DNA from 3 places in the Streptomyces sp. NPDC051051 genome. Region 3 is predicted to be linked to each of the others. Evidence: riboswitches for the same ligand, from Rfam matches in the RefSeq annotation. Region 3 holds a riboswitch; each other region holds the start of a gene.

Region 1 (4,782 bases), on a different contig from region 3:
TGACCTCGCCGAGGGTCGCGCCCTCGGCCGGGACCTCGGCCTTGCCACCGGTGTAGGTGCGCAGGATGGTCGGGATGCGGACGGTCACGCTCATGCGAGGCCAGCCTCTCGGAAGGAGTCCAGGTTGGGGCGGATGGTGGCGGTCAGACCGGTGCCGGCCACCGCGTCGAGGGTCTTGAGGCCGTCGCCCGTGTTGAGGACGACGGTGGTCTTCGTCGGGTCCAGGAGACCGTTCTCGATCAGCTTCCTGGTCACACCGACCGTCACGCCGCCGGCGGTCTCCGCGAAGATGCCCTCGGTCTGCGCCAGCAGCTTGATCGCGTCGACCACCTGCTCGTCGTTCACGTCCTCCACCGCGCCACCGGTACGGCGCGCGATGTCCAGGACGTAGGGCCCGTCCGCCGGGTTGCCGATGGCGAGGGACTTGGCGATGGTGTCCGGCTTCTGCGGCCGGACCACGTCATGCCCCGCCTTGTAGGCGACGGACACCGGCGAGCAGCCCTCGGCCTGCGCACCGAAGATCTTGTACGGCCCGTCCTCGACGAGGCCGAGCTTGATCAGTTCCTGCAGCCCCTTGTCGATCTTCGTGAGCTGCGAGCCGGAGGCGATCGGCACGACGAGCTGGTCGGGGAGCCGCCAGCCGAGCTGCTCGCAGATCTCGTACGCCAGCGTCTTGGAGCCCTCGGCGTAGTACGGCCGCAGGTTGACGTTGACGAAGCCCCAGCCCTCGCCGGCCGGGTCGCCGATCAGCTCGGAGCAGAAGCGGTTCACGTCGTCGTAGTTGCCCTCGATGCCGACGAGTTCGCCGCCGTAGATCGCGGCCATGACGACCTTGCCCTGCTCCAGGTCGTGCGGGATGAACACGCAGGAGCGGAAACCGGCGCGGGCGGCGGCGGCGCCGACGGCACCGGCCAGGTTGCCCGTGGAGGAGCAGGAGAGGGTGGTGAAGCCGAAGGCGCGGGCGGCCTCGATGGCCTGGGCGACGACGCGGTCCTTGAAGGAGTGCGTCGGGTTGCCGGAGTCGTCCTTGACGAACAGCTTGCCGGCGTCGACGCCCAGCTCGCGGGCCAGGTTGTCGGCCTGGACGAGCTTGGTCCAGCCGGGGTTGATGTTCGGCTTCTCCGCCACGTCGGCCGGGACGGGCAGCAGCGGCGCGTAGCGCCAGATGTTCGCGGGGCCCGCCTCGATGCGCTTGCGGAGCTCCTCGGTCTCGTAGGACGAGAAGTCGTACGCGATCTCGAGCGGGCCGAAACACTCCTCGCAGGCGAAGACCGGGCCGAGGGGCACGCGGTGTCCGCACTCGCGGCAGGAGAGCGCCGTGGCGGGACCGAGATCGACGGAGTTCGTGGTGCTTGCAACTGTCTGCGCAGCCATGTGAGGCGAGGCCCTTTCTCCTCATCTTCCTCACGACGCATCTCGCCGTGAGACGGATTTGGCACCTTCCCTAGCCGGGAGCCTCGCCACATCGACGTGACGCGTGGGCGGTCACGCCTGGCGGCGCGCGCGGCTGGAGGGTTGCCGGGGCTTCATCGGGCCGTATCCCTCTGCCCCTCTGGATGAGCGGTATGAAGTTGTGAACAGCGGCCACCTCGGACATGCGATGGTCATCCGCGTTGTTCAAGACTGTAACCGAAGGCCAGGACAGTTGAGACAGACGTCCGAACCGCGAGATGGATCACACGGTCACCCCGCGTGCACCGCGTGTGATCACGACAGTGAGGAGCCGCAGACCGTGCTGAAAGAAGCTGAAGCCTGGCTGGCCACCCGCTCCTGGTCCGTGACCGACCGCCCGCTGCACCGCGTCCTGGCCGCGAAGCGCGCCTCGGGCCAGTCGGTGTCCGTGGTGCTGCCCGCCCTGAACGAGGAGGAGACGGTCGGTGACATCGTCGCGGTCATCCGCCACGACCTGATGCGGCAGGTGCCCCTCGTCGACGAGATCGTCGTCGTCGACTCGGGCTCCACCGACCGCACGTCGCAGGTCGCCGCGGCGGCCGGGGCGCGCGTCGTCCACCGGGACGAGATCCTGCCCCGGATACCGGCCGTGCCGGGCAAGGGCGAGGTGCTGTGGCGGTCGCTGCTCGTGACGACCGGGGACATCGTCTGTTTCGTCGACGCCGACCTCAAGGAGTTCTCCTCCGACTTCGTCTCGGGGATCGTGGGCCCGCTGCTCACCGAGCCCGGCGTGGACCTGGTCAAGGCGATGTACGACCGCCCGCTGGGCGGCGCTGCGGGCCAGGGCGGCCGGGTCACCGAACTCATGGCCCGCCCCCTGCTCAACATGCACTGGCCGCAGCTGGCCGGCTTCGTGCAGCCGCTCGGCGGCGAGTACGCGGCCCGCCGCAGCCTGCTGGAACAGCTCCCGTTCCCCGTCGGCTACGGCGTGGAGCTGGGCATGCTCGTCGACGCCCTGCACCTGGTCGGCCTGGACGCCCTCGCCCAGGTCGACGTCGGCGTCCGCAAGCACCGCCACCAGGACGGGCAGGCACTCGGCAGGATGGCGGCGGCGATCTACCGCACCGCGCAGCTCCGGCTGGCCCGCGGGCACCTGATCCGCCCCGCCCTCACCCAGTTCGAGCGGAGCGCGGACGGCTTCGAGCCGCGCACCTACTCCGTGGACACCGAGGAACGGCCGCCGATGGCGGAGATCGCCGAGTACGCGGAACGCAAGGTCGCCTGACGGGCCGTGGGTGCGGCCGGCCGGACACGACCGCACCACCCGGTCCGGCGGCCGTACACGGCCGGACATGACCCGGCCACGGACCGCATCCGTACGTTTGAGCGTTTACGGACCGGGCTAGGTTGTGGCGTATGGCTTCCACGCGTGCTGCTGTTGCTGAGGGTGCTCAGGTGCTGGTCGCGTCCAACCGCGGCCCGGTCTCCTACCAGGTGCGCGAGGACGGTTCGCTGCACGCCAGAAGGGGCGGCGGCGGACTGGTCTCGGGCCTGTCGGCGATCGGGCCGGACGCGGGCGCCCTGTGGGTGTGCTCGGTGCTCTCCGACGACGACCGCGAGGCGGTGCGGCGCGGGGTCGGCGAGGACGGCGTCCGGATGCTCGACATCCCGGCCGACGTGCACGCCGACGCGTACAACGGCATCGCCAACTCCGTGCTCTGGTTCATCCACCACCTGCTGTACCAGACCCCGCTGGAGCCCGTCTTCGACGCGGAGTTCCGGCGCCAGTGGGCGTCGTACGAGACGTACAACCGCGCGTTCGCGGAGGCGCTCGCTGAGGAGGCCGGCCAGGGCGCGGCGGTCCTGGTGCAGGACTACCACCTCTGTCTGGTCCCGGGCATGCTCCGCGAGCTGCGGCCCGACCTGCGCATCGGCCACTTCTCGCACACGCCGTGGGCGCCGGTGGACTACTTCGCGCTGCTCCCCTCCGACATCCGCGCGCAGCTGCTGCGCGGCATGCTCGGCGCGGACCGCCTGGGCTTCCTGACCAGGCGCTGGGCGGACGCCTTCACCGCGTGCTGCGCGGAGTTCGTGGACGGCCCCGGCGGCACCGAGATCGGGGTGCACGGCCTCGGGGCCGACGCCGACTTCCTGCGCGCCCGCTCCCACGAGAGCGACGTCGAGGAGCGCATCGTCGCCCTGCGCGAGGAGATCGGCGAGGGCCGCAAGGCCATCGTGCGCGTCGACCGCACCGAGCTGTCGAAGAACATCGTGCGCGGCCTGTTGGCCTACCGGCAGCTCCTCGACGACCACCCCGAGTGGCGCGAGCGCGTCGTCCACGTGGCGTTCGCCTACCCCTCCCGCCAGGACCTCGCCGTCTACCGCGACTACACGGCCGCGGTGCAGCGGCTGGCGGAGGAGATCAACGAGCGGTACGGCACACCCGGCTGGACCCCGGTCGTGCTGCACGTGAAGGACGACTTCGCCCGCTCCCTGGCCGCGTACCGCCTCGCCGACGTGGCCCTGGTCAACCCCATCCGCGACGGCATGAACCTGGTCGCCAAGGAGGTCCCGATCGTCTCCGACGAGGGCTGCGCCCTGGTGCTGTCCCGTGAGGCCGGGGCGTACTGGGAGCTGGGCGAGGACGCGATCGTGGTGAACCCCTACGACGTCCTGGAGACCGCCGGCGCCCTGCACGAGGCGCTGAGCATGGCGCCGGCGGAGCGGGCGGAGCGCAGCAAGAGGCTGACGGCGGCCGCGACCGCGCTCCCTCCGGCCCTGTGGTTCCTGGAGCAGTTGCAGGCCCTCCAGGCCCTCCGCCGCGACTGACCGGAGAGCACCCGCAACGGTCCCGCCCCCGGTCCGCCCGCCGGGGGCACCCGCAGCGGTCCTACTCCCCCGGCCCGCCCCCTGGCGGGCCCGCGCACCCGGCCCCTCACCGCAGCTCGTCCGAGAGCGCCCGCAGCAGCCCCACCACCCCGGCGGGGCCCTCGACGACCAGGTCCGCCCGCTCCGACAGTTCGGTCACCTCGGAGCTGCCGCTGGCCACGAGCAGACCGGGGACGCCGTCGGAGCGGAGCTTCTCGACGGCGGCGAAGGCGGGCAGGTCCCCGAGGTCGTCGCCGGCGTAGAGAACCGCCCCGGCGCCGATCTCGCGGACGTACTCCGTCAGCGCCACGCCCTTGTCCACGCCCGGCGGTCGCAGCTCCAGCACCATCCGGCCCGGTTCGACGACGAGTCCGTGCCGGGCCGCGAGGCCGGCGAGCGGGCGGCGCAGCGCCTCGAACGCGGCCTGCGGGTCCTCCGCCCGCCGCGTGTGCACGGCGACGGCCCGCCCCTTCTCCTCGACCCAGGTCCCCGGCCACGCCCCGGCCGCCTCCAGCACGGCGG
Region 2 (4,782 bases), on a different contig from region 3:
GGGCAACATGCTCTTCCTCTACGTCTTCGGGGCGATGACCGAGCACCGGATGGGCCGCGTCGAGTTCGCGCTCTTCTACCTCGGCTGCGGCGCCCTGGCGCTGCTGGGGTACGCCGCCGCCAACGCCGGCTCCGGGCAGTCCCTGGTCGGCGCCTCCGGGGCGATCTCGGCGGTTCTCGGCGCATTCCTGTACCTGTTCCCCCGGGCCCGCGTCACCAGTCTCCTGCCGTTCCTCTTCTTCCTGCCGCTGCGCTTCCCGGCCTGGGTCGTGCTGCCCTTCTGGGCGGCGCTGCAATGGGTGGCGGCGGGGCGGGCCGGATCGGGGCCGGGCGTGGCGTACCTGGCGCACCTGGTGGGCTTCGGGCTGGGCTTCGTCTACGCGTGGGCCCGGTTCACCCGGCCCACTAGAGTGAGCAGCAGCCCAGCTCCGGCCCCCGAGGGAGAGAACCAACCGTGATCACCGCGATCGTCCTCATCAAGACCAGCGTGGACCGGATCCCCGAGATCGCGGAGTCGATCGCTTCGCTGGAGTCCGTGAGCGAGGTGTTCTCCGTGACCGGCACCTACGACCTGATCGCCATGGTGCGGGTGCGGCAGCACGAGGACCTCGCCGAGGTGATCCCGGGGCGGATCAGCAGGATTCCGGGCGTGGAGGCGACGGACACGCACGTGGCGTTCCGCACCTACTCGCAGCACGACCTCGAAGCCGCGTTCGCCATCGGGCTGGACTCCTGACCGTCGGGCGCACCGCCCGCGGTGGGGAGGACCCGCCTACACCGCCGGGACGCAGCGGCCGGCCTCCGTGCGGTAGCGCCACTTCGCGCCCTCGGTCACCAGTTCCCGCACCGCCGCCACGAAGCGGTCGACGTGCTCGTCGGGGGTGCCCGCGCCGAAGCTCACGCGGATCGCGTTGAGGGACTTCTCACCGGGGGCCGCCTCGGGGGCGCCGCACTCGCCCTGGCTGTGGGGGTCGCCGCCGAGGAGGGTGCGCACCAGGGGGTGGGCGCAGAAGAGGCCGTCGCGGACGCCGATGCCGTACTCGGCGGAGAGTGCGGCGGCGAAGTGGGAGCTGTTCCAGCCGTCCACGACGAAGGAGATCACGCCGACCCGCGGCGCGTCGTCGCCGAAGAGGGACAGGATCCGCACCTGGGGGACCTCCGCGAGGCCCGTGCGGACCTTCTCCACGAGGTGCTGCTCGCGGGCCACCAGGGTGTCGAAGCCCGCTTCGGTGAGGGCCTTGCAGGCGGAGGCGATGGCGTAGGCCCCGATGACGTTCGGGGAGCCGGCCTCGTGCCGGGCGGCGCTCTCGTGCCACTCCGCGTCCACTCCCCCGTCCGCACGCCGGGTCACCCTGCGGCTGGCGCCGCCACCGGCCAGGTACGGCTCGGCCGCCCGCAGCCAGTCGGCACGGCCGGCCAGCACGCCGGAGCCGAAGGGGGCGTACAGCTTGTGGCCGGAGAAGGCGACCCAGTCGACGTCGAGGTCGCGGACGGACACCGGGTGGTGGGGGGCGAGCTGGGCGGCGTCCAGGACGATCCGGGCACCGTGGGCGTGGGCCGCGGCGGCCAGTTCGCGTACCGGCCACAGCTCGCCGGTGACGTTGGAGGCGCCGGTGACGCAGACCAGGGCGGGGCCGGACCGGTCGCGGCCGGCGAGGGCCCGCTCCAGGGCGGCCACGGCCTGCCGCGGGGTGCGCGGGGCGTCGAGGCAGGTGACCCGGGCGTCCTTCCAGGGCAGCAGCGCGGCGTGGTGCTCGGTCTCGAAGACGAAGACCTGGCAGTCGGCGGGAAGCGCGGCGGCGAGGAGGTTGAGGGAATCGGTGGTGGAACGCGTGAAGACGAGCTGGTCGTCGGGCCGGCAGTCGAGGAACCCGGCGACCGTCCGGCGGGCGTTCTCGAAGAGGTCGGTGGAGAGCTGGGAGAGGTATCCGGCGCCGCGGTGGACGCTGCCGTAGTAGGGGGCGTAGGCGGCCACGTCGTCCCAGACGCGCTGGAGGGCGGGTGCGCTGGCGGCGTAGTCCAGGGCCGCGTAGCCGACCTCGCCGCCGGTGACGAGCGGGACGGTGACATCCCGCCCCAGAACCGGCAGGGGGGCGCAAACGGTCGGGGCGGCGGCAGCGGTGGAGACGGACATGACGGAACTCCCGTGAGAGACAGAGGGATTCACCACGCGAGCGACTGCGGCTCGAGCGCGGGAAAAGGTGAAGGAGGGATGCGGAGGCGGGGCTCTGCGGCCCTATCGCATTCGCTTGCTCACGGAGGGCTCCTCGACGACCAGGACCCCTGCCCCCGCTCGATCAGAAGCGTGCGAGGGGTCCGCGCTTGCCGTGAACCTTTCTGTCCACAGCCTGGTCTTCACCCGGGGCACCCCGCCACGGACGGAGGGTTGCCGGACAGTCGGCCGGGGCCTCATGACTGTCACTCATGACCTGTTACGACATCCTGCCATACGATCACCGGCGCGCAAGGCGCGGTCCATTTCCCGAGACACCAGGAGTCCGGACCGCGCCTCGTCGGCCGCCGTCCCGGCTCAGGCGTGGGTGGCCGCCGCCCAGCGCTCCAGCGTCCGCTTCGCCGCCCCCGAGTCGAGGGACTCCGCGGCCCTGGCCATACCGGCGCGGAGCTGCTCGGCGAGCGGCGCCCCGGTCGGCTCCAGGGCGACCAGGGCGGCCGCCGAGTTCAGCAGGACGGCGTCGCGGACCGGGCCCGTCCCGCCGTCCAGCAGCCTGCGCGCCACCTCGGCGTTGTAGGAGGCGTCGGCACCCCGCAGGGCCTCGACGGGAACGAGGTCGAGGCCGACGTCGCGCGGGTCGAAGGACTCCTCGGTCACCTTGCCCTCCCGCACGACCCAGACCCGGGAGGTGGAGGTCGTCGTCAGCTCGTCGAGGCCGTCGTCGCCGCGGAACACCAGCGAGGAGTGGCCGCGTTCGGCGAAGACACCGGCGACGATCGGCGCCATGCGCGGGTCCGCCACGCCGACCGCCTGGGCCCGGACCCTGGCCGGGTTGGTCAGCGGGCCGAGGACGTTGAACACCGTGCGGATGCCCAGCTGGCCGCGCGCGGCACCCGCGTGACGCAGCGCCGGGTGGAACTTGACGGCGAAGCAGAAGGTGATGCCCGCCTCCTCGGCGACCTCGGCCACCCGCCGCGGGGTCAGGTCGAGGCGGACGCCGAGCTTCTCCAGGACGTCCGAGGCGCCGGAGGCGGAGGACGCGGCCCGGTTGCCGTGCTTGACGACCTTGACGCCGGTGCCGGCGACGACGATCGAGGACATCGTGGAGATGTTGACCGTCTTCGCGCCGTCGCCGCCCGTGCCGACGATGTCGACCGCCGGGCCGGGCACCTCGATCACGTTCGCGTGCTCGTACATCGCGCGGACGAGTCCGTTGATCTCCTCGACGGTCTCGCCCTTGGCGCGCAGCGCCACCACGAAGCCGGCGATCTGCGCGTCGGTGGCCTCGCCGCGCATGATCCGGTCCATCGCCCACGCCGTGGCGTCGGCGCTCAGGTCGCGGCCGGACAGCAGGGCGTTCAGCACCTCGGGCCAGGAACGGTCCGCCGCGGTGTCGCCTCCGGCGGGGGTCACAGCGCTCATAAGCCGCTCCTGGGTCAGTGTGGTCCCGCTCCACGGGACGCGCGTCTCGACGGTTCCACCCTATCCAGCCGCGGACAGGGCGAAGGGCCCCGTCCGTACACCGGACGGGGCCCTTCTGGGGTGCGTGGCGACGCAGTGATCAGTGGTGGCCGTGGCCGCTCGTGATCTCCTTGTACTCCTCGACGGTCGGCTTGGCGATCTGGCTCTCCTCGCCGTAGTACGCGTTGCTCAGCTTGACGCGCACCTTCTCGGCACGGTTCACCTTGCGCTCGACGCCGTTCTCGTCGACCGTCGGGCCGATCTCGGCGGGCTTGTACTGCTCGTGCGCGGTGAGCGTGTAGAGCGCCTCCTGGCTGAGCGGCTCGTGCACCTCGATGAACTCACCGTGCGGCAGGCGCTTGATGGTGCCGGTCTCGCGACCGTGCAGCACCTTGTCCTTGTCGCGGCGCTGGAGGCCGAGGCAGATCCGCTTGGTGATCACGAAGGCGACGACCGGTCCGGCGAAGAAGCCGATCCGGACGAACCAGGTGACCGCGTTGATCGACAGGTGGAAGTGGGTGGCGAAGATGTCGTTGCCACCACCGACCAGCATGATCAGGTAGCCGGTGACCCAGGCGACACCGAAGGCCGTACGGGTCGGGGCGTTGCGCGGGCGGTCCAGGATGTGGTGCTCGCGCTTGTCGCCGGTGACCCAGGACTCGATGAACGGGTACATGGCGATCACACCGAGGAACAGACCGAACAGCACCAGCGGGACGAACACGCCCATGACCAGCGTGTGGCCCCAGAAGTTGATCTCCCAGCCCGGCATCGCGCGGATCAGGCCCTCGGCGAAGCCCATGTACCAGTCGGGCTGGGCGCCGGTGGACACCTGGTCCGGACGGTAGGGGCCCAGCACCCAGATCGGGTTGATGGACGCGATGCCGGCGATGGCCGCGATGGCGCCGAAGACCAGGAAGAAGAAGCCTCCGGCCTTGGCCATGTAGACCGGCAGCAGCGGCATGCCGACGACGTTCTTGTTGGTGCGTCCGGGACCCGCGAACTGGGTGTGCTTGTGGTAGAAGACCAGGATCAGGTGGCCGACCACGAGCCCGAGCATGATGCCCGGCAGCAGCAGGATGTGGATCGAGTAGAACCGCGCGACGAAGTCGCCGCCCGGGAACTCCCCGCCGAACAGGAACATCGAGA
Region 3 (4,782 bases):
CCGGCACCGGCCATCGCCGACACCGGATCACCGGGCAGGAAGTCCAGCACCAGGAACGAGACCGTGTAGGCCGCCCACAGCACTCCGAGCGCCTGCGCGACGCGTTTGATCACGTAGCGGAGCATGTGCTAGCCGATCCAGGTGTCGTGCAGTTGGATCCGGCTGGAGGCCTCGAGGCCGAGGCTGTGCACCTTCTTCGCCACCCCGAGCTGGATCTGCAGCTCCACCACCGGCACCACGTACGCGTTCTGCACGATCAACCGCTGTGCCTGGCCGACCAGTTGCTTGCGCTTGGCCGCATCGGTGGTGGCCGCCTGTTGGGTCAGCAGCGAGTCCAGCGGGCTCGCCGGCAGGCGGTAGAAGTTGGCCAGCCGGGTGGAGTACTGACTGCGCAGGATGTCCGGGTCGGCCCGGGTCAGGTTGCCCCACACGGCGTCGAAGCCACCGGACTGCAGCGTCGGGGCGAACTGGGTGATCTGCCGTTCCTCGAGTACCACGTCGATGCCCACGGCCTTGAGCTGCTGCTGGATCAGCTCCAGTGCGGGCTGGTTCGTGGCCGCGTTGGCGAACCACGTGACGGACAGCCTCAGTCTGCCGCCGTTCTTCGTCCGGATGCCGTCACTGCCCGTCTTCCAGCCGGCCGAGTCCAGCAGGGACTTCGCCTTCGCCGCGTCGTGGACCAGCTCCGGGCCGAGGTCGGCGTAGTCCGGTGTGGTGTGCGCCAGTATGCTGGTGGCCGGCTGCGTACCGGTCGGGAACACGACGTCGACGATCTGCTGCCGGTCGATGGCGAACAGGATCGCCTGACGCACCTTCACGTCCTTCAGCAGTGGCCGGGAGTTGTTCAGCCCCAGGTGGAACACGTTGCCCGGGTTGGCCCGCCGCAGCAGGTCCACGTGAGCGCCCTTGAGCGCCGCCTCGTCGGCCTTGCCCACGCTGCTGATCGCGTCCACCTGACCGGACTGGAGGCTGCCGGTGCGCACCCCTGCCTCGGGCACCACCTTGAACACCAGCTTGTCGAGGTACGCCGCGCCCTTCTTGGTCCACAGCGAGGAACCCCAGTCGTAATCGGCGCGCTTGGCCAAGGTGATCGACTGGTTCTGCACGTACTGCTTCAGCGTGAACGGGCCGCTGCCGGCGATTCCCCGGCTGCACTTCTGCTGCGGGGACCTCTTCACGCTCGCCGACGACTCGATGCCCAGTGAGAACGTGGAAGTGGCCTGCAGGAACTGGGCGTTGGGCTGCTTGAACTTCACCCGCACAGTGAGCGGGTCGACCACGGAGGTGCTTTCCACGCCGCTCAGGTACCCCTGGGCCAGGCCCCCCAGGGCGCCCAGCTTCGGTACCGCGTCGAAGTTGTCCTTGACCACCTGCGCGGTCAGCGGCGTCCCGTCGCTGAAGGTGACACCGGATCTGAGGTGGAAGGTGAAGGTCGTCGCGTCCGGGCTGATGTCCCAGCTCTTCGCCAGCCACGGCACGATCTTGCCGGTCCTGGGGTCCTGGTCGGTCAGGGAGTCGACCACCTGGCGCAGCGAGTAGACGGTGTCGTTGCTGGCGACCTGCTGCGGATCCACGCAGCCGGCGTCGGAACCCACCGCGAAGGTCAGTGTGCCGCCGGACCTGGCCTGGCCGCTGTCGTTGCTCGAACCGCTGCCGCTGCCGGACGAGCATGCGGTCAGCAGCACACTGGTTGTCAGGAGTGCGGTCAGTGCCGCCCGTCGGGCAGTGCGGGAATTTGGATGCGATATCACGGAATGATTTCTCCTACTCGAAAGCCGTCACGCACGTTTCCGTGCGGACATGGAGAGGCATGGACGGTGTCGCCCCCGGGGAAGAGCGACACGGTCAAAGGGCGTAGGGCGGGAAAAGATCAGGAGGTTGCTGCGGGCGTCAGAGCCAGCGGTGAACGTCCTCGGACAGCCGACGGGACTCGGTCAGCCACGACACAGGCAAGTGGTGATGCGCTGCAGGTCGATGTGGCGTCGGCGGGAGAATCGGGAGAGAGCCGCCACGGCCGTGCTGGAGGGACTCGAGACGCTGCTGTGCCGCACGCTCATTCCTCCAGGTCCAGGCCCTGCCACGGGGCCACGCGCTTGCCGGGTGGGCGACCCGGCCGGGCTTTCACCTGGAGCACCCCACCGCGTCGGAGGGTTGCCGGTCAGCAAGCCAGGGCTTCACGCTGACACTCAATGCCACTTGAAACTTTACCGATCGCCGCCGTGATCCGTCAATGGAGCCGGCCGCAGTCCGAGCCGCGTCGGTCGGTGATCGCAGGAGGCCGGGCCGCGTGATCGAGATCGTCGAAGGTGACCGCCGCATCGCATGCGACCGGTGCGGCGGGGTGTGCCCGGCGTGCGTGTTCGGCAGGGCCCCGACGGTGTTCCTGTGATCGCGCGACGGGACAACTGCCAGACCTGCTTGCGGCGTGAGGCGTACTGACCGGCCGACGTGCTGTTCGTCGCACCACCGGTGACCGCGGTCCCTTCCGGCTCGTGCTTCCGCGATGCGGCGGGACTCGACGAGTCCGGCCTGCCCGGCGGGTACCGGCACGAACTCGGCTGCGGCAAGGGAAGGGAGCTCGATGCCCGTACCGCGGTCGGGCCCGGTCGCCGACACCGGTGACCCCGTCCACGGCGGCGGCCGCCGCCCGGCCACGACCGACATCGGCCTCATCGCCGTCACGTCGGCGAGGCGCTCTACGCTCTCCGCGGGGCACGAGTCGGGGTCCGCATCGGCTGGCGTACGCGCAGGGGGAACCGGGTGGAGTGGGGACTGGGAGCGGTCGGCGTCGTGGTCGGGCTGCTGATCGCCGTGGTGACCGCCCCGGTCGGGGTGTCCGGGGCCGTCTTCCTGCTGCCGGTGCAACTGAGCGTGTTCGCTGTCCCCGACCCGGCCGTCACCCCCACGAACCTTCTCTACAACGTCGTAGCAGGGCCAGGTGCCCTCCTGCGCTACCGGCGTGCCGGTGCCCTGCGAGGCCCGCTCGTCCGCCGGCTGGTGACGGGCACGCTCCCCGGCGTGGTTCTCGGCGCGGTCATCCGCGTCTTCGCCCTGCCGGGCCCACACGTCTTCCGGCTCCTGATCGCCGCCCTGATGCTGCCGCTCGGCATCTGGCTGATCACCGGGACACTCCGCCCCGCGCGCTTGGAGAGCCCGCGCCCCGAGCCCGCGCCCCGGACGGTCACCGGCCTCGCGCTCGCCGTCGGGGTCGTGGGCGGGATCTACGGCATCGGCGGTGGCTCAATCCTCGGCCCCGTCCTGGCCGGCCGCGGGGTCCCTGTCGCCAAGGTCGCCCCCGCCGCGCTCGCCTCCACCTTCGCCACGTCCGTCGTCGGAGCCTCCACCTACGCGTTGCTGTCCCTGGCCCGAACCGGCAGCATCGCCCCCGACTGGTCCCTCGGCCTGGCCTGCGGCCTCGGCGGCCTCATCGGCAGCTACCTGGGTGCCCGCCTCCAGCCCCGTCTGCCCGAAACACTCCTCCGTCTGCTGCTGGGCACCCTCGCCACCGCCCTCGGCGCCCTCTACGCGATCGACACGCTCAGCTGACCCCCGCGACGGGCGGGGTCCCCCGCCGAAGGCCGCAGGGGGGACAGCCACTGACGGCGAACCCGGGCTGTCGCTCCCCGCGCGGCGGACCGGGCCGGCACACCGTGGAACACGTGCGGCCGGGGGCCGTCTCCTGCGCGCACAGCGCGGCCGGCTCCGCCGTGGGCGTGATGCCCGCCTCCGCGGAGCCGGTGCTGTGCGCCGGGTGTGGAGTGGTCGGGCGAGGAAAGGGGGACCGCACGCAGGTCCTCCCGCCAGCGACGGCCCGCCAACGCCGCAGTCACTGACGGTCGTTCGGCCGCGTACGCCTCCAGCGCGGCCTCGGGGTGCGACCGCCGCGAAGATGCCTGAAGGAGGAGACGGGTGGCTGCGGGCTGCGCAGGCGCCTCGTCAAGCCGTTCCAGGGCCATTTCCCGCCTCCGGGGCTGGCGGGACGCGAGACCACGCCTGCCCCACCGTGCCGGGGCCGCTGACCGCATGAGCGGGGCGAACTCGCGCCGTGGGCAGTGACGTTCATGACCGGCCGCGCTGATTTCGGTGCGTTCCGTGCGGCCGTCGAGAAGGCCGCGGGTGCGGTCTCACTTGGTGGTCACTTGCATTGACATTCTTTTCGGGGCATGCCTAACTTGCGACGCAGACCGAGATGCCTGAGGGCCGGAGAAGTGATGGTGACAGCGATGCACGCAGCTGACGGGACGGCCGCATGGCCGCGCCTCGGCCGCGTCCTGCTGTGCGCGGACCGCTCCGTGGACCTGCTGCGCGTCAACAGCGCGCTGTGTAAGGCCGCCTGTTGCGTCCTCTGTCGAGGCTGACGACTTTCTGAGTCTCTGACGACCACCGCTGTCGCGGTGCGTCCTCTCCCCGCCCAGCCCCCGTTCCGCGTGTACCCGTGCGTCGCCCCGCGCCGAGCCGTTCCCGCTCGGCGCGGTACCGCCGCATTCCGTGGTCCGGGGTTTCCGAATCCGCTGGAGCCCACCATGAGTGAATCTCCGGGCATCGCTGTGTCCTCCGGATCAGCACCGCCCGCCGAGGCGATCCCCCGCCCCGCCCGCCCCGACACCCTCGCCGCGCCGAAGCCCCTGACGGCGCAGCGAGTCCTTCCGCTCCGGCGCCCCGGCCGCTGGATCACCACGGCCGTCGTGCTCGTGCTGGTCGCCCAGATCACCCACGGACTGGTGACCAACCCCTTCTTCCAGTGGGACCGCTTCTCGTACTGGTTCCTGCGCCCGACGATCC

Evidence for each region. Region 3 has a riboswitch for S-adenosylmethionine ahead of AB0N31_RS00650 (putative leader peptide). Riboswitches for the same ligand answer to the same signal wherever they lie in the genome.
Region 1: it holds a riboswitch for S-adenosylmethionine, as region 3 does, so the genes downstream of both, thrC (threonine synthase) here and AB0N31_RS00650 (putative leader peptide) in region 3, are expected to answer to the same signal.
Region 2: it holds a riboswitch for S-adenosylmethionine, as region 3 does, so the genes downstream of both, AB0N31_RS33115 (aminotransferase class V-fold PLP-dependent enzyme) here and AB0N31_RS00650 (putative leader peptide) in region 3, are expected to answer to the same signal.

Annotation. Positions count from the first base shown of each region.
Region 1 covers NZ_JBFBCB010000043.1:34,293-39,074, reverse strand. The annotation lists gene AB0N31_RS27785 (MoaD/ThiS family protein) at 1-94, opposite strand, end outside; gene thrC (threonine synthase) at 91-1,374, opposite strand; SAM riboswitch class I at 1,393-1,563, opposite strand; gene AB0N31_RS27775 (glucosyl-3-phosphoglycerate synthase) at 1,733-2,677, shown strand; gene AB0N31_RS27770 (trehalose-6-phosphate synthase) at 2,809-4,221, shown strand; gene otsB (trehalose-phosphatase) at 4,328-4,782, opposite strand, start outside.
Region 2 covers NZ_JBFBCB010000069.1:13,240-18,021, reverse strand. The annotation lists gene AB0N31_RS33125 (rhomboid family intramembrane serine protease) at 1-457, shown strand, start outside; gene AB0N31_RS33120 (Lrp/AsnC ligand binding domain-containing protein) at 454-735, shown strand; gene AB0N31_RS33115 (aminotransferase class V-fold PLP-dependent enzyme) at 772-2,133, opposite strand; SAM riboswitch class IV at 2,313-2,429, opposite strand; gene trpD (anthranilate phosphoribosyltransferase) at 2,530-3,594, opposite strand; gene AB0N31_RS33105 (cytochrome bc complex cytochrome b subunit) at 3,734-4,782, opposite strand, start outside.
Region 3 covers NZ_JBFBCB010000001.1:130,084-134,865, forward strand. The annotation lists gene AB0N31_RS00640 (ABC transporter permease) at 1-125, opposite strand, end outside; gene AB0N31_RS00645 (ABC transporter substrate-binding protein) at 129-1,751, opposite strand; gene AB0N31_RS00650 (putative leader peptide) at 1,935-2,057, opposite strand; SAM riboswitch class IV at 2,085-2,194, opposite strand; gene AB0N31_RS00655 (sulfite exporter TauE/SafE family protein) at 2,761-3,546, shown strand; gene AB0N31_RS00660 (amino acid ABC transporter permease) at 4,524-4,782, shown strand, end outside.